DNA from 3 places in the Pseudarthrobacter sp. PvP090 genome. Region 2 is predicted to be linked to each of the others. Evidence: predicted binding sites of a transcription regulator. Region 2 holds the regulator's gene; each other region holds the start of a gene.
What was found. The regulator HrcA, encoded in region 2, represses chaperone genes, less so after heat shock. The targets are predictions, from matches to a motif close to TTNGCACTCGNNNNNNNCGAGTGCNAA.

Region 1 (7,492 bases), on a different contig from region 2:
CGAGGGAACTGCTCAGGTCCGCTTTCGCTTCCGCCACGGTGTTGCAGATCCCGGTGACCAGCTCCACCGTGTTCAGCAGCAGCTCCTGCTTGATATGCGGGTGCTCGTCGTCCTCGTTCAGCTCGGGATGCTTCGCGGCGACCCCGCGGAGGACCTCCTTGGCCACGGACGCCAGTTCCCCGGTTTCCGCATCCACGAGGGCGAGTTCCCATTCCACACCAAGAGTTGATTGCCTGGATGAAGCGAAATCAATCTTCATGTGGTCCCTTCATGTTGTGCTGTCCGTTTCCCTGCCCCGTCCGGCTTTCGTCTTGGGCGGAATTGCCGGACAGTTGGCGAGGCAACGGTGGCTCAAGTCTAGTGCAGGGGTAGCATCGAGCCGGTGGCCAGGTTGCAGCGAAAACGTGAAAGTGTTCACAATCGACCCCGGACCGCGGCGGTACTGACGGCAGTTCTGGGGCTTGTCCTCGGCACCGCCTCCTGTTCGGGGACCCCGACGCCGGACCCCTCGGCGGATTCGGCGGCCCTCTCCGCGGACCCCGCAGCGACCGCACCGGCGCAGCCTCCGGCGCCCCCGTGGGATCCGTCCGCGACACTGCCCGACGATCCCGATACCTTCCCCCGCGCCGGGACCCGGCCGCTCGGCTGGGGGCCGCAGCAGCGGGACGCGACCGCCGCGGCGCAGGCCGTGGCCGCGATGACCACCGAGCAACGGGCCGGGCAGGTCCTGCTGCCGTTCTACCGCGGACTCGACCATGAGGCCCAGGCCGCGGTCATCGAGCGTCTGCACCTGGCCGGTTCCATCATTATGGGTGACAACGTCCCCCGAACAGCGGACGGACGCGTGGACACCGCGGCGATGCACGGCGTCGCCAGCCGGCTCCAGGCCGCGGCACGGACCGGCGGCCGCAGCTGGCCCGGCATGATCGGCGTCGACCAGGAAGGCGGCGTGGTGGCACGGCTGCGGGCGCCGCTGACCGAGTGGCCTGCCCCGATGAGCTACGGCGCGGCGGGAAGCGGGCCGCTCGCCGGCGAAGCCGGCCGGGCCATGGCCGCCGAACTCGCGGCGCTGGGCTTCAACACCGACTTCGCCCCGACCTCCGACGTCACCATGGGCCCGGCCGATCCGACCATCGGAGCCCGGTCCATGTCCGGCGACGCCGACGCCGCGTCCGGCTTCGGCGTCGCCTTTTCCCAGGGGATGCTGGCCGCGGGGCTGCTGCCGGCCGCGAAACACTTCCCCGGCCACGGCTCCGTCAGCGTCGATTCCCATGCCCGGCTGCCGGTCCAGGGCGCAAGCCTGGAGCAACTCCGGGCCAAGGACCTTAAGCCTTTCCAGGCTGCCATCGACGCCGGCCTGCCGATGGTCATGACCGGCCACATCGCCGTGCCCGCGCTTGAGCCCGGCGTTCCCGCCTCCGTGTCCACGGCAGCCTATGCCGAACTGCGGAAGATGGGGTTCCAGGGCGTGGCGGTCACGGATGCGCTCAACATGGGCGCGGTCAAGGGGTCGTATCCCAACGACTCCGCCGCGCCGCTGGCCCTGGCCGCCGGCGCCGACCTGCTGCTGATGCCCGCCAACGTGGCGGCCGCGCACGCCGCGATCATCGCCGCGGTGCGCGGCGGCACCCTGCCGCCCGAGCGGCTCGCGGAGGCGGCGCAGCGCGTTGTCACCATGATGATCTGGCGCGGACGCGCGGGCGCCGGACCCGGAACGGCGCCCGGCAGCGGCAGTGGCCTGTCGCAGGAAGTCTCCGCGGCGGCCATCACCGTGCTGTCCGGGCCCTGCGACGGCCCGATGGTGCCGGCCAGCGTCCGGGTGACGGGCGGCTCAGCCCAGGACCGGGCACGGTTCGCCGCCGCTGCCCGGAACGCCGGCATCAGCATCGGCAAGGGGCCGCTGGTCTCGCTGATCGGCGCACCGGCGTCACCAGCAGCACCGGCCACGCCGCAGTCGCCGGCGGACGTGGCGGTGGCCCTCGACGCGCCCTGGCCGCTGGCGCACTCCACGGCCCCGGCCAGGATCGCACTCTACGGCCGGAGCCCCGGTGCGTTCGAGGCCCTGGCGGCCGTGCTGGCCGGACACGCCAAGGCCCCCGGCAAGCTTCCGGTCGCCGTCGGGTCCCAGCCTCCGGGTACCGGCTGCGCGTGAGACCAGGCCGGCGCGGACCGGCCCGCGTCCGGGAGCACGCCGGCCCGGGCCGGCCTGTCGTTTAATGGAGGGGTGCCCATCCTGAATAAAGACATGACCCTCTGCATCTCGCTCTCGGCCCGGCCGAGCAACAACGGGACCCGCTTCCACAACCACCTGTATGACCAGCTTGGCCTGAACTGGATCTACAAGGCCTTCGCCCCCACAAACCTCGGCCAGGCGATCGCCGGCGTGCGCGGCCTCGGAATCCGCGGCTGCGCCGTGTCGATGCCGTACAAGGAGGACGTCATCGCGCTCGTGGATGTGATGGACCCGTCCGCGAAAGCCATCGACTCTGTCAACACGATCGTCAACGACGGCGGCACGCTCACGGCCTACAACACCGACTACACGGCGATCGAGCAGCTGCTGCAACGCAACGCCGTGCCCTCGGCGTACTCGGTGCTGCTAAGGGGCGCCGGCGGCATGGCGAAGGCCACCGCCGCGGCCCTGCGCGACGCCGGGTTCCGGGACGTCACCGTGATCGCGCGCAACGAGGAAGCGGGCCGGGCGCTCGCCGGGCTCTACGGCTTCGCCTGGCGCGCCGACGTCGATTCCCTGACGGCCGACATGATCATCAACGTGACGCCCGTCGGCATGGCCGGGGGCCCCGACGTCGACTCCCTGTCCTTCCCGCAGGAAACAGTGGACGCCGCGAAGGTAGTGTTCGACGTCGTCGCGCTGCCGGCCGAGACCCCGCTGATCAAGGCCGCCCGCGCGGCCGGCAAGACCGTGATCACCGGTGCGGAGGTGGCGACCATCCAGGCGCTGGAACAGTTTGTGCTGTACACCGGGATCCGGCCCAGCGACGAGCAGGTCCGGGCCGCCGAGGACTTCATGCGGGCCCAGTAGCTTCCCGCGAATCCGGCGTTCCGGCTGCCCGGACAGCGGTCGAAACTAGACAGGCTCTACCGAGATGGCCACCCGCTCCTCCCCGATCCGGGTGAGGACCAGGGTGGCTGTTTTCTTGCTCTTGCTTTTTCCTCCGGTTTTCCCTCCGGGGAGGAGCTGTTTGCGCAGCTCCTCCGGGGTGACCGAGGTGCCGCGCTTCTTGATGTCCAGGACTCCGATGCCCTGATCCTTGACCCAGGCCTTGAGCGCCTTGACGTTGTAGGGCATCACCTCCAGCACCTTGTAGGGCCGGGCGAAGGGGGTGTCCCGCAGTTCCGGGGCGCAGATGTAGGCGATGTGCTCGTCCACAAGGTGCCCGCCCAGCTGGAGTGCGACGTCGGCCACCAGCCCGGCGCGGATGACGGCGCCGTCGGGCTCGTAGAGGTACCCCTCGACCGGCCCCACGGGGGCGACCGGGCCGCCGCCGAAATCCTCGGCGCTGGTGAGCTCCGCCGCGCCGGCGGGGCCGAGGAGCAGGGCAGCCCGCCGGATCCCCGGGCGCCGGACGGCGTTGAACCACAGCGCCACTTCGGTGACGTCCCCGCCCACCGAGACCCACTGGGCCTCGCAGTCCCTGGGCACCGAATCGTGCGGCATGCCCGGGCCCATCTTCACACCCACGGCCAGTCCGGCGCCGGCCAGGGACTCGACGAAGGACAGCGGCGGGGAAAAGTCCTCCGGATCCCAGAGCCGCTTCGTGCCCGAGGTGGAGGTGGTCCGGCGTGCCGGGTCCAGCCACACGCCGTCCATCCCGTCGAGGGCCACCGTCTCCGCATCGGAATGGACCACGGTAGCGTTCCGGAACGGGATCAGGTTCATCGTGGCGCAGGCGGCCGTCGTCTCGTCCCTTTCAACCGCCGTGACCTGGATGTCCAGCGAGGCGAGCGCCATGGCGTCGCCGCCCAAGCCGCAGCCAAGGTCCGCCACGTGCTGCACGCCGGCTTCCGCGAAGCGCTGCGCGTGCCGGGCCGCCACGGTGAGCCGGGTGGCCTGCTCCAGGCCCGCCTGGGTGAAAATCATCTGCCGGGCGAACTCGCCGAACTTGGCCTCGGCCTTGGTCCGCAGCCGCGACTGGGTGAGGACGGCGGAGACGAGTTCGGGGGAGTGGCCGGCCTTCCGGAGCGAGGCGTTGAGACGGAACGCCTCGTCCTCCTTGTAGGGGCCAAGTGACGCCAGCAGCTCCCAGCCCTCGGGGTTCAGCAGCGGGGCGATTTGGTCCTGCGGTGCGTCAGACATGGGATCAAGCCTAGTTCAGCGCGGGGTGGAGCCGTGCGCCCGATAAGGTTGACGGCATGGATGACAGCGGCACGGCAAGCAGCGGCACGGACGAGTACTATCCGGGGGGCGGCGCCGCCGAGCGGGCCGCCGACGGCGGCCGCCCCGCCCGCCCGGGACTCGCCCGCTTCGCCCGGCCGGCGCTGATCGCCGGCGGCGTCATCGCCGTCGTGTGCGTGGCCCTGCTGGTCATCATCTTCTTCCTCGACTCCTTCAACGCGACCGTCTATTCAGTCGGCGGCCTGGACGTCCAGGACGCCACCGACGAAGCCAGGGCCATCCGCGAGAACTACGCCGGGGCCCGCGCCGGCGGCATCGTGTTCTTGGTGCTGGGCGTTGCATTGGCCGCAGCCGGTGCCCTGGTGCTGTACCGGCACCGGAACGAGGCCGGTACCGACGACGGCGACAACGGCGAGGACGTCGACTTCGAGGACCTCGGCGGACGGTAGCCCGGCGGCGGCTCCGCGCCGCCGGACATGTCCAGTCTTTGGCGTCAGGGGCGGACATGTCCTCCCCGGAGTGGTCCACGCCCCGCGGACATGTCCCGCGGCCGGCGCCGGCACTGAGCACAATGCCCAAGTGTCCACGGGCCGCACCCGGGAATGGGCATGTCCCCCCGCCGCCGGCGTTCACCGAGAACGTATTTCTGGCACTCGCCTTGACCGAGTGCTAACTACTTACATAGAGTCGTCATTAGCACTCTCCCTAGGAGGGTGCTAACACCTGAAGCTTCACAGCCAGGCTGCTGCCGGCACCGCGACGACGGTCTGTACGCCTTGGCACCACAGCTTTGATGTCCACGAATTTGCTGACGAAAAGGAGAGGTCATTGTCGGTCTCTATTAAGCCTCTTGAGGATCGTATTGTTGTCCGCCCGCTCGAAGCCGAGCAGACCACGGCTTCCGGCCTGGTCATCCCGGACTCCGCGCAGGAAAAGCCGCAGGAAGGCGAAGTTGTCGCAGTAGGCCCCGGCCGCTTCGACGACAACGGCAACCGCGTGCCGATCGACGTCACCATCGGCGACGTTGTTATCTACTCCAAGTACGGCGGAACTGAAGTCAAGACCGGCGGCACCGAGTACCTCGTGCTGTCCGCCCGCGACGTCCTGGCGATCGTCGTAAAGTAACTCTCTTGGACCCCGCGCCGCCGATCCTCCTTTGACGGGTCAGTTGCGCGGGGTTCTGTCTTTGAAAGGACAAAACCATGGCAAAGCAGCTTGCGTTTAACGACGCTGCCCGCCGGTCGCTTGAAGCCGGCATCGATAAGCTCGCCAACACGGTCAAGGTGACGCTTGGCCCGCGCGGCCGCAACGTCGTGCTGGACAAGAAGTGGGGCGCCCCCACGATCACCAACGATGGTGTCACCATCGCCCGTGAAGTCGAACTGGACGACCCCTACGAGAACCTTGGCGCGCAGCTTGCCAAGGAGGTCGCCACCAAGACCAACGATGTTGCCGGTGACGGCACCACCACCGCCACCGTGCTGGCACAGGCCCTCGTCAAGGAAGGCCTCCGCAACGTTGCGGCAGGCGCCGCCCCGGGCCAGATCAAGCGCGGCATCGAGGTCTCTGTTGAGGCCATCGCCGCCCGCCTGCTCGAAAACGCCCGCCCGGTCGAAGGCACCCAGGTCGCCAACGTCGCCTCCATCTCGGCCCAGAGCGACGAGATCGGCGAGCTGCTGGCCGAGGCATTCGACAAGGTCGGCAAGGATGGTGTGATCACCATCGAGGAATCCTCCACCACGCAGACCGAACTGGTCCTCACCGAGGGCATGCAGTTCGACAAGGGCTACCTGTCCCCGTACTTCGTCACCGACGCGGAACGCCAGGAAGCTGTCCTCGAAGACGCCCTGATCCTGATCAACCAGGGCAAGATCTCCTCGGTCCAGGACTTCCTGCCGCTGCTGGAAAAGGCGCTGCAGAGCTCCAAGCCGCTCTTCATCATCGCCGAGGACGTCGACGGCGAGGCGCTCTCCACGCTGATCGTCAACCGCATCCGCGGCACCCTGAACGTCGTGGCCGTCAAGGCACCGGGCTTCGGCGACCGCCGCAAGGCCATGCTGCAGGACATCGCCACCCTCACGGGCGCACAGGTTGTCTCGCCGGAACTGGGCCTCAGCCTGGACACGGTCGGCCTTGAGGTGCTGGGCACCGCCCGGCGCATTACCGTCACCAAGGACAACACCACGATCGTTGACGGCGCCGGTTCGGCCGAAGACGTCGCAGCCCGGGTTTCCCAGCTGCGCGCCGAGCTGACCCGCACCGACTCCGACTGGGACAAGGAAAAGCTGCAGGAACGCCTGGCCAAGCTGGCCGGCGGCATCGGCGTGATCAAGGTCGGCGCTGCCACCGAGGTCGAGCTCAAGGAAAAGAAGCACCGCATCGAGGACGCCGTATCCTCGACCCGCGCTGCCCTGGAAGAGGGCATCGTCGCCGGCGGCGGCGCCGCCCTCATCCACGCCCTCAAGGCGCTCGACGAGGACCCGGCCGTCCAGGCCCTCGAGGGCGACGCGGCAGCTGCTGTCGGCATCGTCCGCCGGGCACTGACCCAGCCGCTGCGCTGGATCGCCCAGAACGCCGGCTTCGACGGCTACGTCGTCGTCGCCAAGGTCGCCGAATCGGCCAACAACCAGGGCTTCAACGCCAAGACCGGCGAATACGAAGACCTGATCGCTGCCGGCGTCATCGACCCCGTGAAGGTGACGCGTGCGGCCCTCCGCAACGCGGCGTCCATCGCGGCACTGGTGCTCACCACGGAAACCCTCGTGGTCGAGAAGCCTGCCGAGGAAGACCAGCACGCAGGCCACAGCCACTAGGCTGCAGCCAACACGCACACACAAAGAACCGGTCCGGCCTCCGCTGGGCCGGTTTTTTGTGCGTTGCGCCCGCCTGCTCTTGCGCTGCTGCTGTGCCGGGCTGCGCGGACTCAGCGCCGTGCCCGCAGCGCCGTCCGTTTCAGGCGCAACGCCGCGGCGTCGGGCAGCCGTTTGGTGATGAGCCGGTAGAAAATCAGCACGGCAACAGCCGCCGCCACGATACCCACCAGGTTCAAGGCCAGCTGCAGGGCGGAACCTGCGGCTTTCTCGAATTCGCCCAGCACCAGCGCGACGGCCACGAAGCCGGCGGCGGGGACCGTGG
Region 2 (7,492 bases):
GTCGGCGCCGACCACGAGCGCGCCGCTGGAAACTACGCAGGCATCCAACAAGGCCCCGGTGTACTGGATCGGCAGGAGCAACGACAGCACGTTCCTGTACCGGGAGTTCCGTGACGTCCCGGATCAGGACAACCCGGTCACGCGGGCGCTCCGGGTCATGATGTCGCAAAAGCCGCTCGATCCGGACTTCTTTACGCCATGGCAGAACCCGAAGAAACTGGCCAGCTCCATCTCGGGCAAGAACGTCATCACGGTGGACATGTCCGCGGACGCTTTCAACAGCAATGTGGATCCCGCCATGGCCGAGCGTGCGGTCCAGCAGCTCGTCTACACCGCGACGGCCGCCGCTGCCAGCGCGGGGCTTATCGATGCCGGCCAGCAGATCCAGGTAGTGGTGCTCGTGGACGGCCATACCGACTACGTCGCCTTCAACCACGTCCGCCTGGGCTCCCCGACCGCACGCGGCGCCGGGATGGTCGCCCCGGTGTGGATCATTGATCCCCAGGAGGGGGCCTCCGTGGACGACGGCGCGGTCAAGATCTCCGGACGCAGTACCGTTCCGGGCGGCAACCTCCGGTGGGAGATACTGCGGATCGACGGCACCGTCGAGACCAAGTACCTGGACGGGACGGTCACGGCCTCGGCTGAAGCCGGCCAGTCGGGGGCGTTCAGCCTGTCGGTCAACCTTGGGCCCGGCAACTATGAGGTCCGCATATCACAGCTCGAGGCGGGCAACCCGGCCGAGGATCTGAACGTCGACACCCGCGGATTCTCCGTCAAATAGCGGTCAAGTAGCAGCGGCCGCTACCAGCGGCCGAGAATGTCGCTGGCGAGGACCGTAGCGGCGGGACCGGCCGTGGATGAGCGCAGCACATGGTGCCCGAGCAGGGCTGTCACCGCGCCCGCATCGCAGAGCCTGGTCACTTCCCGCGGGCTGATGCCGCCCTCGGGTCCGACGATCAGCAGCACCTCACGTCCGCCTGAGTCGGCGCCGGAGCCGTCGCCAGGGCCGTCAACCGCGGAACCGGCGCCCTGCCAGGCCTCCAGGACCCGGCGCAGCGGCCGCACGGCGTCCTCGTGCAGGATAATGGCGAGGTCCGCCGCGGCCACTGCCGCCTGCAACCCGGCGCCGTCGACGGCGGGGCGGACCTCCGGGATCCAGGCACGGCGCGCCTGCTTGGCCGCCGCGGTGACCACCGACTGCCACTTGGCATGGGATTTCGCCGCTCGTTCCGCCTTCCAGCGGACAATCGAACGTTCCGCCTGCCAGGGCACGACGGCGTCGATCCCCAGCTCGGTGGCGGTCTCGGCGGCGAGCTCGTCCCGGTCGCCCTTCGCGAGGGCCTGGACCAAAACGAGCCGGACGCCGGGCCGGGGCTCCTCGGCGAGTACGGAGCACTCCACGGACAGTTCGCCGGGCGCGACGGCGGACACGGTGCCGGTCAGGCGTTTTCCGGCGCCGTCGGCGATGTCCACGGTCTCCCCCACGGCAAGCCGCTTCACCGTGACCGCATGGCGGGCCTCGGGTCCGTCAAGGACGAAGACGGAACCGGGGGCCAACCCGTCCAGGGTGCCGGGGGAAGTGAAGAAGACCGGGTTGCTCACCGCTACAGGTTACCGAGCCGGTCCCGCAGCTTCGCGAAGACCCCGCCGCTCGCGGCAAGCTTCCCTTCGCTGAACTGTTCCCCGCGCAGCTTCGCGAGCTGGCGGAGCAGATCCTCCTGGGCGGCGTCGAGCTTGGCGGGGGTGTCCACCTGGAGGTGGACCTTGAGGTCGCCGCGGCCGTAGCCGCGCAGGTGGGTGACGCCGAGCCCGCGGAGCGTAATGACCTCGCCGGACTGGGTGCCGGCCTTGACATCGATCTCCTGCCGGCCGTCGAAGGTCTCGAGGGTCAGCTCGGTGCCCAGCGCGGCAGCGGTCATGGGGATGTTGAGGCTCGCGTGCAGGTCGTCGCCGTCGCGCACGTACGTGGCGTCGTTGTTGACGCGGATCTCGACGTAGAGGTCTCCCGCGGGGCCGCCGGCGGGTCCGGCCTCGCCCTGCCCGGAGAGCTGGATGCGGGTGCCGGTGGCGACGCCGGCGGGAACCTTGACCGTCAGGGTGCGCCGGCTGCGGATCCGGCCCTGGCCGGCGCATTCGTTGCAGGGGTCCTTGATGACGGTGCCGAAGCCCTCGCAGGAGCCGCAGGGGGCCGCAGTCATCACCTGGCCGAGAATGGAACGCACGGCGCGCTGGACCTGGCCGCTGCCGCCGCAGATGTCGCAGCGTTCCGGGTGGCTGCCCGCACGGCAGCATGAGCCCTCGCAGGTGGGGCAGGTGACGGCCGTGTCCACTTCGAGTTTCTTGTTGATGCCGAACACGGCGTCGCGGAGGTCGATCCGGACGCTGATCAGGGCGTCCTGGCCGCGGCGGACCCGCGAGGCCGGACCGGCCTGGCCGCCGGCGCCGAAGAACGTCTCGAAGATGTCTTGGAACGCGAAGCCCTGGCCGGCGTAGCTGCCGCCGCCAAAGCCGTTGTCGGTGCCGTTCTCGTTGCCCGTGGTGTCGTAGATCCGGCGCTTCTGCGGATCGGACAGCACCTCGTAGGCGTGGGTGACGGCCTTGAAGCGGTCCGAGGCGTCGTCCCCGGGGTTTACGTCCGGGTGGAGGGTCCGCGCAAGCTTGCGGTAGGCCTTCTTAATCTCTTCTCCGGTCGCTTCGCGGGAGACTCCCAGAACGTCGTAATGGCTGCTCAAAGTGTGTATCTCTTCCTTTTTGTACTGCCGGTGGGGCACTGCCTGTAAGGGGCAAGAAGTGTGGTGTCGGCCCGTCCGGCCGCTCGGGTGGACGCGGTTCGTCAGGGGCCGAGAATCCGCGAAAGGTACCGGGCAACGGCCCGGACGGCGGCCATGGTGGTCGGATAGTCCATCCGGGTGGGGCCCAGCACTCCGACTTTCGCCGTCGCGTCCGGGCCGTAGCCGGTCGCGACCACCGAAGCCTCCGCGAGTCCGTCATACGGGTTTTCCCGGCCGATGCTGACCGTTACGCCGCGCGGGTCCTCGGCCATGTCGCTCAGCAGGCGGAGCATGACCACCTGCTCCTCGAGCGCCTCCAGCACCGGGCCGATGCTGAGCGGGAAGTCAACGTTGGAGCGGGCCAGGTTGGCGGTTCCGGCCATAACCATACGCTCTTCGCGGCTGCTGGTGGCCAGCGCCTCCAGGCCGCGGGCCAGCGCCTGCGCCGCGCCGCGCCGGGCGGGCGGGCTACTGGCAATGACCGACTGCAGCGACTGTGGCAACAGGTTCAGCGGGGTGCCTGAGAGGCTGCCGAGGAACCGCGCGCGCAGTTCAGAAAGGACCTCGTCGGAAAGTTCCTGCCCCGCGTCGATGACCCGCTGTTCCACCTTGCCGGTGTCCGCGATCAGCACTGCGAGCACCTTGCGCGGCGCCAGCAGGACGAATTCGATGTGCCGCACTTTGGCCCGGCTGAGGTGGGGGTACTGCACGACGGCGACCTGGTTGGTCAACTGCGCGAGCAGGCGGACGGTCCGGTCCAGGACGTCGTCGAGGTCCTCGGAGCCCTCCAGCAGCGCCTGGATGGCGCGGCGCTCAGCCGGCGAGAGGGGCTTGACCGCCGAGATCTGGTCCACGAAGAGCCGGTAGCCCTTGTCGGTGGGGATGCGCCCCGCGCTTGTGTGCGGCGCGGTGATGAGGCCCTCGTCTTCCAGGGCCGCCATGTCGTTGCGGATCGTGGCACTGGACACCCCGAGGTGGTGCCGCTCCACGAGGGCTTTGGAGCCGACGGGTTCCCGTGAATGGACATAGTCCTCCACGATGGCGCGCAGCACTTCGAGCTTGCGTGGTTCGCTCACGCCCCACCTCCAATCGACTGTCCCGCATCCGGTGCCGCCGTGAACCGGCCACGCCGGACACTGTTCCGGCACAAAGACATGTTGGTTAGCACTCGCCATGCCTCAGTGCTAACCAGTCTAATATGAGTCGCCGCATTGTTAGCATTGGATTCGCTCCGGGCGTTCCTCCCGGGGCGGGTGTTTTCGGGCACAGCCCGCCGCAGCAATCCGACCGCAAAGCAGTGTGTAACCGATGTCGTTCCAGAATTGGGGCCCCCAGGACCTGTCCGCCCCCGCCAAGACCCAACTGCCTGAAGTGCCTGTGGAGCGCGGAATGGTACTCGAAGATGTGCAGTCCGGCTGGGTGGGTGCCGTGACCCGGGTGGAGAAGTCCGGCGGCATGCACGTCGTGGCCCTCGAAGACCGCCGCGGCAAGTCCCGGTCCTTCCGCCTCGGCTTCGGCTTCCTGCTGGAGGGCCAGCCGATCCGGCTGATGCCGCCGGCACCCCGGGCCGCCGCAGCCGCCGCAGGCACCAGAACGGCCTCCGGCTCCGTCCGGGTGGCCGGCCAGCGCGCCCAGGTGGCCAAAGCCAGCCGGATCTGGGTAGAGGGCAAGCACGACGCCGAACTCGTCGAAAAGGTCTGGGGTGACGATCTGCGGATTGAGGGCATCGTCGTGGAGCCGTTGCACGGCATCGATGACCTCGCCGGTGCCGTGGCCGCCTTCCGGCCCGGGCCCGGGCGCCGGCTCGGTGTCCTGGTGGATCATCTGGTTCCCGATTCCAAGGAATCCCGGATTGCCGAGACTGTGATGGCGTCCCCCGGTGCCGCCGGCAACGTGCTGATCGTCGGCCACCCCTACGTCGATGTCTGGCAGGCAATCCGGCCGGCCGTGCTGGGAATCGAGGAGTGGCCGGTGATCCCCCGGGGCGTGGACTGGAAGACCGGGATCCTGATGGCGTTCGGCTGGCCGCACAGCACCAAGGAGGACATCGGCCTGGGCTGGCAGAAGCTTCTTGGCGCCGTGCGGAGCTACGCCGACCTGGAACCCTCCCTGCTGGGCCGGGTGGAGGAGGTCATCGACTTCCTCACCGTTCCCTGAGGAGCCGCGCCGCGCGCCGCCGCCAGCGGGCCGATCCGTGATTCCGCGCCCGAGCAAGTATTCTTGGTACGACGGCTACGCTCCAGGCGCAGCCCTGGCACCGCCAGGCACCAATGCACCACCGCAATCCGAAGGACGACACCGTGGCAGATGACGCACGCGAACACAATGGCAACCAGGCCGGCCATGGCCAGCCCCCGTACCATGGCGTTCCCGCAAATGCGCTGCCACTCACGGCGAACGAGGACCGGCAGTGGGCCACACTGGCTCACTTCGGCGGCATCCTGGGCTGCGTTCCCGCGCTGCTGATCTACCTGATCTTTAAGGACCGCGGACCGTTCACGGCGCAGGAGTCCAAGGAAGCGCTCAACTTTACGTTGCCCCCCACCGTTGCTGCCGTCGTGTGCAATCTGCTGGTCTTCGTTCCGGTGGTGGGCAACATCTTCGCCGTCCTGGCCACGGTGATCTGGATCGCCGTGACGTGCTTCTCGGTCGCCGCCGGCATCCACGTCAACCGCGGCCAGCCGCACCGCTACGAGTACAACCTCCGCTGGATCAAGTAGGGAGCTGCCACGGCCGAGCCCTGCCCGGGAAGTCCGGCAGGACCACCGTCAGTCCGGCAGGATCCTGCGGACCACGGCGTCGGCGAGCAGCCGTCCCTTGAGCGTCAGGACGAGGCTGCCGCGGAAGGCCGCCACGGGATCCACGAGGCCGTCGGCGATCAGTCCGGCGACGGCGTGCCGACCGGTGTCGCCCAGTCCGCCGAGGCTGGCGATCTCCAGCCCGGACTGCAGCCGTGCTTCGAGCATGACGCGCTCCACGTTGCGGGTCTCCGAATCAAGCGTCTCCCGGCCGGCGGCCGGCGATAGTCCGGACCCCAGGCGGTTGGCATAGGCGGTGGGGTGCTTGACGTTCCACCAGCGCACACCGCCGACGTGCGAGTGCGCGCCGGGGCCGATGCCCCACCAGTCGTCCCCCCGCCAGTAGGCAAGGTTGTGGCGGCAGGCCTGCTCCGGGGTGCGGGACCAGTTGCTGACCTCGTACCAGGAGAGCCCGCCGGCCGAAATGAGTTCGTCGGCGAGTTCGTACTTGGCCGCATGGTCGTCGTCGTCGATTCCCGGCACCTCGCCGCGGCGGATCTGCGCGGCGAGTTTGGTGCCCTCCTCGACGATCAGCGCGTAGGCGCTGATGTGGTCGGGACCATAGGACAGTGCCGTCTCCAGCGAATAGCGCCAGTCGGCCAGCGACTCCCCCGGCGTTCCGTAGATCAGGTCGAGGCTGACGGCGAGGCCGGCCTTCCGGGCCCACTGGACCGCCTGGGGCACCCTGCTGGGGGTGTGGGTGCGGTCCAGCACCTTCAGGACGTGCGGCACCGCGGACTGCATGCCGAAGGACACGCGCGTGAAGCCGGCGTCGGCCAGCAGTTGCAGGGAAGCGGGGGTGACGGAGTCCGGGTTCGCCTCGGTGGTCACCTCGGCGCCGGGCGCGAGGCCCCAGGCCCCGATGGAGGTGGTGAGGATCCGTGCCAGGTCCGCGGCGGGGAGCAGCGTGGGTGTTCCGCCGCCGAAAAAGACCGTGCTGAGCGGACGTGCGGGCAGACCGCTGCTCTTCAGGACGGCCGCTGCGAAATCGACTTCCGCGACGGCGGTGCCGGCGTAGGCGTCCTGGGAGGCCCCGCCGCCCAGTTCCGTGGCAGTGTAGGTGTTGAAGTCGCAGTAGCCGCAGCGCACGGCACAGAACGGGATGTGCACATACAGCCCGAAGGCCCGGTCCGGCGCCCCGTCCAGCGCCTGGGCGGGCAGCAGCCCGTCCGGCGGTGCCGGGTCACCCAGCGGGAGGGCGCTAGGCACGGTCCGGGCCTGCCTGCGTGGGGACAGTCATTACTGGCACCGCTACTTCTTGGCCTTGTCCTTGGACTCGTCCGTGGTGAGGGCGGCGATGAACGCTTCCTGCGGGACCTCGACGCGGCCCACCATCTTCATGCGCTTCTTGCCTTCCTTCTGCTTTTCCAGCAGTTTGCGCTTCCGGGTGATGTCACCGCCGTAGCACTTGGCGAGCACGTCCTTGCGGATGGCACGGATGCTCTCGCGGGCAATGATCCGGGACCCGATGGCGGCCTGGATGGGCACCTCGAACTGCTGCCGCGGAATGAGTTCGCGCAGCTTGCCGGTCATCATCACGCCGTAGGCGTAGGCCTTGTCGCGGTGAGTGATGGCGGAGAAGGCATCCACCTGCTCGCCTTGGAGCATGATGTCGACCTTGACGAGGTCGGCCACCTGGTCGCCGTCGGCCTTCCAGTCCAGCGAGCCGTAGCCGCGGGTCTTGGACTTGAGGATGTCGAAGAAGTCGAAGACGATCTCGGCCAGCGGCAGGCGGTAGCGGATCTCCACCCGGTCCTCGGAAAGGTAGTCCATGCCGCCCATGACGCCGCGCCTGCTCTGGCACAGCTCCATGATGGCCCCGACAAACTCGTTGGGGGCCAGGATGGTGGCGGCGACCATCGGTTCGCGGACTTCCGCGATCTTGCCGGTGGGGTATTCGCTGGGGTTCGTCACGTGGAC
Region 3 (7,492 bases), on a different contig from region 2:
TGCGGGCAGGCCGCGGACCTTGTCGACCACAACGCCGGGCTCGAGGCCAGCGTTGAAGGCGATCTGCTTCAGCGGGGCGTCGATGGCAACGCGGACGATGTTCGCGCCGGTTGCCTCGTCGCCTTCGAGCTGCAGGTTGGCGAATGCCTTGGCGCCGGCCTGGATCAGGGCAACGCCACCGCCGGCGACAATGCCCTCTTCGACAGCAGCCTTGGCGTTGCGGACAGCGTCCTCAATGCGGTGCTTGCGTTCCTTGAGCTCGACCTCGGTTGCGGCACCGGCCTTGATGACTGCAACACCGCCGGCCAGCTTGGCCAGGCGTTCCTGCAGCTTCTCGCGGTCGTAGTCCGAATCGGAGTTCTCGATCTCGGCGCGGATCTGGGAAACGCGGCCGGCGATCTGGTCAGCGTCACCTGCACCCTCGACGATGGTGGTCTCGTCCTTGGTCACAACGACCTTGCGGGCGCGGCCCAGGAGTTCGAGTCCGGCAGTCTCAAGCTTGAGGCCGACTTCCTCGGAGATGACCTGGCCACCGGTGAGGATGGCGATGTCGGCGAGCTGCGCCTTGCGGCGGTCACCGAAGCCCGGAGCCTTGACGGCGACGGACTTGAAGGTGCCACGGATCTTGTTGACGATCAGGGTGGCCAGGGCCTCGCCCTCGATGTCTTCAGCAATGATCAGCAGCGGCTTGGAGGACTGCATGACCTTCTCGAGGACAGCAACCAGTTCCTTGACGTTGGAGATCTTCGAGTTGACGATCAGGATGTACGGATCCTCGAGGACCGTTTCCTGGCGCTCAGCGTCGGTGACGAAGTAAGCGGAGATGTAGCCCTTGTCGAAGCGCATGCCTTCGGTGAGCTCCAGCTCGAGGCCGAACGTGTTCGACTCCTCGACGGTGATGACGCCTTCCTTGCCGACCTTATCCAGGGCCTCGGCAATCAGGGCGCCAATCTCGTTGTCACCGGCAGAGATGGACGCCGTGGCGGCAATCTCTTCCTTGGTTTCGATTTCCTTGGCGGAGGCCAGGAGCTCGCGGGTGACAGCTTCGACAGCCTTCTCGATGCCGCGCTTGAGGGACAGGGGATCAGCACCGGCCGCGACGTTGCGCAGGCCTTCCTTGACCAGGGCCTGGGCCAGCACGGTGGCGGTGGTGGTTCCGTCGCCGGCGACGTCGTCCGTCTTCTTGGCGACTTCCTTGACCAGCTCGGCGCCGATCTTCTCGTAAGGATCGTCCAGCTCGATCTCCTTGGCGATGGAAACACCATCGTTGGTGATCGTGGGGGCGCCCCACTTCTTTTCGAGGACGACGTTGCGTCCACGCGGGCCGAGGGTGACCTTGACGGCGTCGGCGAGGATATTCAGGCCCCGCTCAAGGCCGCGGCGTGCCTCTTCATCAAATGCAATGATCTTGGCCATAACGGCAGTAGTCCTTTCGGGACAGTCGTTAAGAATGAACCTTTGCTGCGGTGCCCGCGACGGACGATCCTTGCCCCGCGGCCTCTGTATGCCGCGGGCCAGGGATCTCACCCCAGCCAGGTATTTCTTTCGCTCCCGGAGGCGGCTGCTGCAACTTGGCGACCGGGCGAACCGGGCGTCGTTTTAGCAGTCAATACGCGGGAGTGCTAACTCAATAATTAGCACTCCCCCGGGGAGAGTGCAAGCAGTGGGCGCGTCGGCCGGCCCCGCATCGACCAGCTGGCGGCGCCCCGGTACGTGCAATACGCTACGGGCGATTAACTCCCGCTGCTGCTGGCTGTCTCGCTGCCGCTCATGGTTGCGGTGTTGTCCGCGCCGTAGGTGTAGATGACGTAGTTGGCGGTGGTGACGTCACCGTGGACGTCGAAGCTGATCCGCCCGGATTCCCCGTCATAATCGGGCCGTTTGCCGGCCCGGAGGGCGTCGAGGCACTCCTGGTAGCTCTTGCAGACTGCGGCGTCGCCGGAAGGCCCTGCGCCGCCGGATGTCGGGACCTGGCCTCCCGAGACGGCGATCAGGGCGGCTGCGATGGAGGCTCCGGCGTCGTCCTCCGCGGCGGCGGCCGCAGTGGCGGCGAGGTTGACCGCGTCGTACGTCTCAGCGGCAAAAGTCATGTCCTTCAGCCCCGGATCCACGGAGACCAGTTCGCCCTGGAAGTGCGCGGAGGCGAAGGTCCCCGGAAGGATACCCCGGGCGCCCTCGAGGGCGCTGGATCCCAGGCCTGAACCGTACTGGTTGACCGCCCCGTCGCTGAGGATGAGCTTCCTTCCAGCAACGCCGGCGTTGTTCAGTTCGGCGATGACGCCCTGCGCCCCTGACCGCGAGACCAGTACGACGGCGTCGGGAGCTGCTGCCTTGACGGCAGCGGCCGCCTGCTGGGCACGGCCCGGGGCGAACCCGGCAACGGTGACGGACCCCAGGCCGGACTGCCGGGCGGCGGCGGCGACAGCGTTGGAAAGGTCTTTGCCATAGCTGCCTTCCTCGAAGACGACGGCGAGGGTGGCGGCACCGCCGTCCTTTGCGAGCTTGACCAGCACGGGGGCCTGGGCAATGTCGGCTGCCGAGGTCCGGAAGTAGTAGCCGCCGCTCTCATGGCTGCTGAGCCCGCTGGCGGCGTTGGCGGGGGAAATGATGGTGATCTTGGCCTTGGACAGGACATCGATGGCCGCAGGCGCCCGGCTTGAGTCCGTCGGCCCGATGACGACGTCGGCTTCGGCGGCCACGAGCGCCTTGGCCTGCGCGGCGGTGTCCGCGCTGATGGTCTCCGGGAGCAGCTCCACCGGTTTGCCCTTGTGGCCGCCCGCGGCGTTGATTTCCCTGACGGCAAGCCTTGCGGCTGCCAGCTGGGGCGCGTTGAGGAAGCTCTGCGGGCCGGTGTTGTCGAGGATCAGCCCGATCCGCAGGCTACCGTCGCCGCTCGCGTCCGCCTGCCCCACGCGGGCACCGCCCGTGGGCCCAAGGCACGCGGTCATGGTCAGGGCGGCAGCCGCGGCCACGGCCACGGCACGGCCGGCCCGCAGGGCCACAGCCCGGCGCGGCAGGACGCTGCCGGGGGCCCTCTGAGCAGCGGTCCGGTCGTCAGGGCCCTGCGGCGCGGGCGGCGCGGCGGCGGGGGTCACTGGACGGGCCGGACGCTTTCGGCCTGCGGGCCTTTTTCGCCCTCGCCGACTTCGAGTTCCACGCGCTGCCCCTCATCCAGGGCACGGTAGCCCTCCCCCACAATGGCAGACCAGTGCACGAAGACGTCGGCCCCCGAGCTGTCCACGGTGATGAATCCGTAGCCCTTCTCGGCGTTGAACCATTTGACGGTTCCCAATGCCATGGTGTCCACACTTTCAGTCGGCTGGCGGGCGGCCCACCACAATGTGGGCCGCGGATTGCGACCCGCAGAATGCAAAACGCAGAATGCAAAACGCAGAACGCAAAGACGGGATGCAAACGCAGTCCGCAAATACTGTACCCACAGCCTCGGGCCGGAGCGCAGGGCGGCGGCGGGTGAGGCGGCGAATAGTTATTCAGGCGTAACCGGAACGGACTACTGGAAACCGGGTGCCAGTACCACGACGAGTGGGAGCTGGAATTCAGCCGAGTCCACGACAGTCGGGATGCCGAGGAGTTCGCCCAGGGCATCGGCGTTGCCCTTCTGAGCGGCGCCGCTGTAGAAAATGACGGAGCGCTGCTGGGGCGCACCGCCCCAGTTTCCCATTGTGCCGATCTTCCAACCGGCGGTCGAGACCGTCCCGCCGACACGGTTCGCCAGTCCCGCGGTGGTGGTGCCGTTGAAGACCGCTACCGGCTGGGTCTTGTCGACTGCGGCAGCTGCGGAGGGTGTAGCGGATGCGGAGGGCAGCGCGCTGGCCGCCGGATTTGCCTCCGCGGGGGCGGACGCCGCCGGGCTGGATGGCTCGGAGCCGGGCACGGGCGTGGAGTCCGTGGTGGCGGGCGAAGCAGCGGCGCTGCCGCTGCCCTGCTCGGCCGATACAGCCGTCGTTTCTCCGGCGGACGAGAAGCCAAGTTTCGGCAGGATCAGGAAGGTCACGAGTCCGACGGCCAGGGCTGCGACGCCGACGGCCAGGATGGACCCCAAGCGGCCGCGACTGCGGGATTCGGCGACTGCCCGGTGGACACCCTGGCGTGTGGGGGTCTCCGGGACCCGATCAAATTCATCCCGAGCGTATTTGGTCATGGTAAAAACGACGTCCTTGCTGATTTCTGACGATTTGCCCACGCCGGCGTCCGCGCGGGAATCCGCGCTTCCGGCTGTGCTTTACGCGTCTGAGCCCAAACGGCGAGCAGTGCGCGCACGTTGGCGTGACGTACGTAGTCTACGCAATCTCTTCACCAGCATGGGATCGTGGGCCAGTGCATCCTCGGTGTCGATGAGGGCATTGAGGATCTGGTAGTAGTGCGTGGCGGAGAGATCGAAGAGCTCCCGGATGGCTTGTTCCTTGGCGCCGGCGTATTTCCACCACTGCCGTTCCAGCGCCAGCATCTGCTGGTCGCGGCTGCTCAGCGGCGACTCGGGGCTGGTCCCGGCGGCAACGGCGTCCGCCGTCGAAAGGTGCTCCTGCGCTTGTTCGGCCACGCCACACTCCCTGCTTGTTCCGGTACGGCTGGATCCGGTGAAAAGTCTCCACCCATGTTACGGGCGAATAACAGCCTTGTCATTCGACACCCTGCGAGAATGGACCCTGTGCCCGCCTCCGACTCCCTTGACTCCGATGCCCTTTTCGAGCTGGAGCCCGCAGTGACCCACGCCGTCGGCTTCGCCGAGCTGGCCCGCCTGCCATTGCTGGAGCTCGTGGCTGCCGACTGGGCCGAGGCGCTGGCCCCGGTCGAGGGGAACCTGCGCGACGTACTGGCGTTCCTGGGCCGGGAAGCTGCCGAGGGCCACGAGGTCCTGCCGTCGCCGTCGAACGTGCTGCGGGCCTTCCGGCAGCCGCTGGCGGGGGTCCGGGTACTGATCGTGGGCCAGGACCCGTATCCGACGCCCGGCCATGCCGTCGGGCTGTCCTTCGCCGTGGACGGCGCCACCCGGCCCATCCCGCGCAGCCTCGCCAATATCTACAAGGAACTCGAGGCCGATCTGGGGCTGCCGCCCCGGATCCACGGCGACCTCAGCCGCTGGGCGGACCAGGGTGTGCTGCTGCTGAACAGGGTTCTGAGCGTCCGGGCAGGGGCGGCCGGCTCGCACCGGAACAAGGGCTGGGAAGCCGTCACGACGGCGGCGATCCGCGCCGTTGCCAACCGGTTCGCCGCCGATGGGTCCCGTAAGCCCCTCGTTGCCATCCTGTGGGGGAAGGACGCCGAGGCCGTCCGGCCGCTGCTGGGACCCACCCCGTTGATCACCAGCGCCCACCCCAGTCCGCTCTCGGCCTCGCGCGGGTTCTTCGGCTCCCGGCCGTTCAGCCACGCCAATTCCCTGCTCCAGGAACAGGGTGACGGCACGGTGGATTGGGAACTCCCGCCGCTCCCGTAGCCGGCTTCACAGTCGGGGTTCCGCCCAGACTCTTTAGCTAGGCTTAGTCCTATGACCCCAGTCCCCGCCGCCACCTCGGCCACCCGGAAATCCCGCCCGCAGACCAACCTCACGGTCCTGCGCCGCGAGCAGCTCTCGCCGCACATGGTCCGGATCATCGCCGGCGGCCCGGGCTTCGCCGGTTACGTGAACAACGCCTTCGTGGACCGTTACATCAAGATCGTGTTCCCCCAGCCCGGGGTCACTTACCCGGAGCCCCTGGACCTCTGGGAAATCCGGGAAACCATGCCGCGCGGCCAATGGCCGCACACCCGGACCTACACGGTCCGCTGGGTCGACGAGGCGGCCGGCGAACTCGCCATCGACTTCGTGATCCACGGCGACGAAGGCCTCGCAGGCCCGTGGGCCGCTGCCGCCCGGCCCGGCGACGCCCTGACCTTCACCGGGCCGGGTGGCGGCTACAACCCGGATCCGGCCGCGGACTGGTACCTGTTCGCGGGCGACGAGTCCGCCCTGCCGGCCATCAGCGCCTCGATCGAATCGCTGCCGGAGGATGCCCGCGGCCTCGCCTTCCTCGAGGTGGACAGTGACGCCGACATCCAGGCCATCGCCGCGCCGGCCGGTGTGGAGCTGCGCTGGCTCCTGCGCGGCGGCGTGCCTGCCGGGGCCAGCAGACTGCTGGTCAGCGCGGTGCGCGAGGCCACGTGGCCGGAGGGCCGGGTGCAGGTCTTTGCGCACGGAGAGCGCGGCTACATGAAGAGCCTGCGGGAGGTGCTCTACGCGCAGCGCGGGCTGGAGCGCTCCCAGGTCTCGCTGTCCGGCTACTGGGCCATGGGCCGGGTGGAGGACGACTTCCAGGCCGAGAAGAAGATGCCGATCGGCCAGATTTAGCGGCGCCGCGCCCGCCGGCGTTCGTTGCTGGCCAGGCTGCGGGTCAGGGGCCGGGCGAGCGTGTCACCGAGCACGATACCGGCCGCGACACCCATCACGATGGCACCGGCGTTGAGCATGCCCCCGGCACCGAGCAGGATCTCGGATTCCTCAATGGTCAATACATACATGGACCGGAATATGGTCAGCCCGGGCAGCAGGATCAGCGCCGCCGGGACGGCCACCACCAGCTGCGGGGCGCCCATCCGGAGCGCCACAACCCGGGCCAGCAGGCCGATGACGACGGCGGCCAGGGCGGGCGAAAAGCGCGGCCCGATGCCCAGGGCTTCGCCCCCAATCAGCACCAGGTAGCCGACCACGCCCACGGCCGCGGTCGGCAGCAGCAGGGCCCAGCCGGTCTGTTCGGTGATGCCGATCATCAGCACCGCGATGGCGATCAGGATGACCACCACCCACAAGTCATACGCCGGCGGGAATGTTTCGGTGACGTCGATGGCTTCCATCCCGGTCATGTCCCCCACCACAAATCCCACGGCGATGCCGGCCACGAGCGCGCCGAACGTCAGCATGGTGGACAGGAACCGGCCGGCCGCCGTGACCGGGAAGCCGTTGATCGCATCCTGGACCGAGGACACCAGGCGTCCGGTCGGCAGCAGCAGCAGGATCCCGCCGACCACCACGATGGCCGGGGCGATCTGGATTCCTATCAGGCTCCCGAACCGCCATAGCAGCAGGGCGATGAAGGTGACGACGAAGGAGCAGGAAGCGGTGATGAAGAAGTCGGGCGTGCGCCAGCGGCCCAGCTGCCGGGCCAGCAGACTGACCAGCAGGTTGGACACGAACGCCACCGCGGAGGCTCCGGGGCCCCCGCCGAGCACACCCACGAAGACGGCGGAGAAGATCCCGAAGGCCACGGTGACCATCCAGCGCGGGAACGGCTTGGCGCTGCGGGTGATCTCCTCCAGTCGGCGGACGGCCTCCTCACGGCCAACCCCGCCGGCCACGATTTCAGTGACCAGCTGGTGGACCTGGGAGAGACCCGCGTAGTTGTTGGTCCAGGACCGGACCACACGCAACAGCGAGATGGGCGTCTGGTCCTTGGGGGCGTAATTGATCGCCACGGACTGGTTGGTGATGTCCACTTCG

Region 1: groES (co-chaperone GroES) is a predicted target of HrcA. The motif match lies at 5,004-5,030, and genes of this name have one in related genera.
Region 3: groL (chaperonin GroEL) is a predicted target of HrcA. The motif match lies at 1,600-1,626, and genes of this name have one in related genera.

The regions. Positions count from the first base shown of each region.
Region 1 is NZ_JBEPPO010000001.1:96,829-104,320, reverse strand. Features, by position in the region: gene ABIC21_RS00460 (glutamate--cysteine ligase) at 1-259, opposite strand, end outside; gene ABIC21_RS00455 (glycoside hydrolase family 3 N-terminal domain-containing protein) at 383-2,152, shown strand; gene ABIC21_RS00450 (shikimate 5-dehydrogenase) at 2,225-3,043, shown strand; gene ABIC21_RS00445 (THUMP-like domain-containing protein) at 3,089-4,318, opposite strand; gene ABIC21_RS00440 (hypothetical protein) at 4,375-4,806, shown strand; gene groES (co-chaperone GroES) at 5,186-5,482, shown strand; gene groL (chaperonin GroEL) at 5,560-7,170, shown strand; gene ABIC21_RS00425 (DUF389 domain-containing protein) at 7,281-7,492, opposite strand, start outside.
Region 2 is NZ_JBEPPO010000007.1:130,627-138,118, forward strand. Features, by position in the region: gene ABIC21_RS10200 (GerMN domain-containing protein) at 1-784, shown strand, start outside; gene ABIC21_RS10205 (16S rRNA (uracil(1498)-N(3))-methyltransferase) at 805-1,605, opposite strand; gene dnaJ (molecular chaperone DnaJ) at 1,608-2,735, opposite strand; gene hrcA (heat-inducible transcriptional repressor HrcA) at 2,837-3,850, opposite strand; gene ABIC21_RS10220 (DUF3097 domain-containing protein) at 4,083-4,931, shown strand; gene ABIC21_RS10225 (DUF4870 domain-containing protein) at 5,075-5,494, shown strand; gene hemW (radical SAM family heme chaperone HemW) at 5,543-6,781, opposite strand; gene lepA (translation elongation factor 4) at 6,824-7,492, opposite strand, start outside.
Region 3 is NZ_JBEPPO010000005.1:35,928-43,419, reverse strand. Features, by position in the region: gene groL (chaperonin GroEL) at 1-1,416, opposite strand, end outside; gene ABIC21_RS06990 (ABC transporter substrate-binding protein) at 1,734-3,095, opposite strand; gene ABIC21_RS06985 (cold-shock protein) at 3,092-3,298, opposite strand; gene ABIC21_RS06980 (LytR C-terminal domain-containing protein) at 3,512-4,162, opposite strand; gene ABIC21_RS06975 (DUF3263 domain-containing protein) at 4,244-4,561, opposite strand; gene ABIC21_RS06970 (uracil-DNA glycosylase) at 4,661-5,455, shown strand; gene ABIC21_RS06965 (siderophore-interacting protein) at 5,507-6,346, shown strand; gene ABIC21_RS06960 (threonine/serine exporter family protein) at 6,343-7,492, opposite strand, start outside.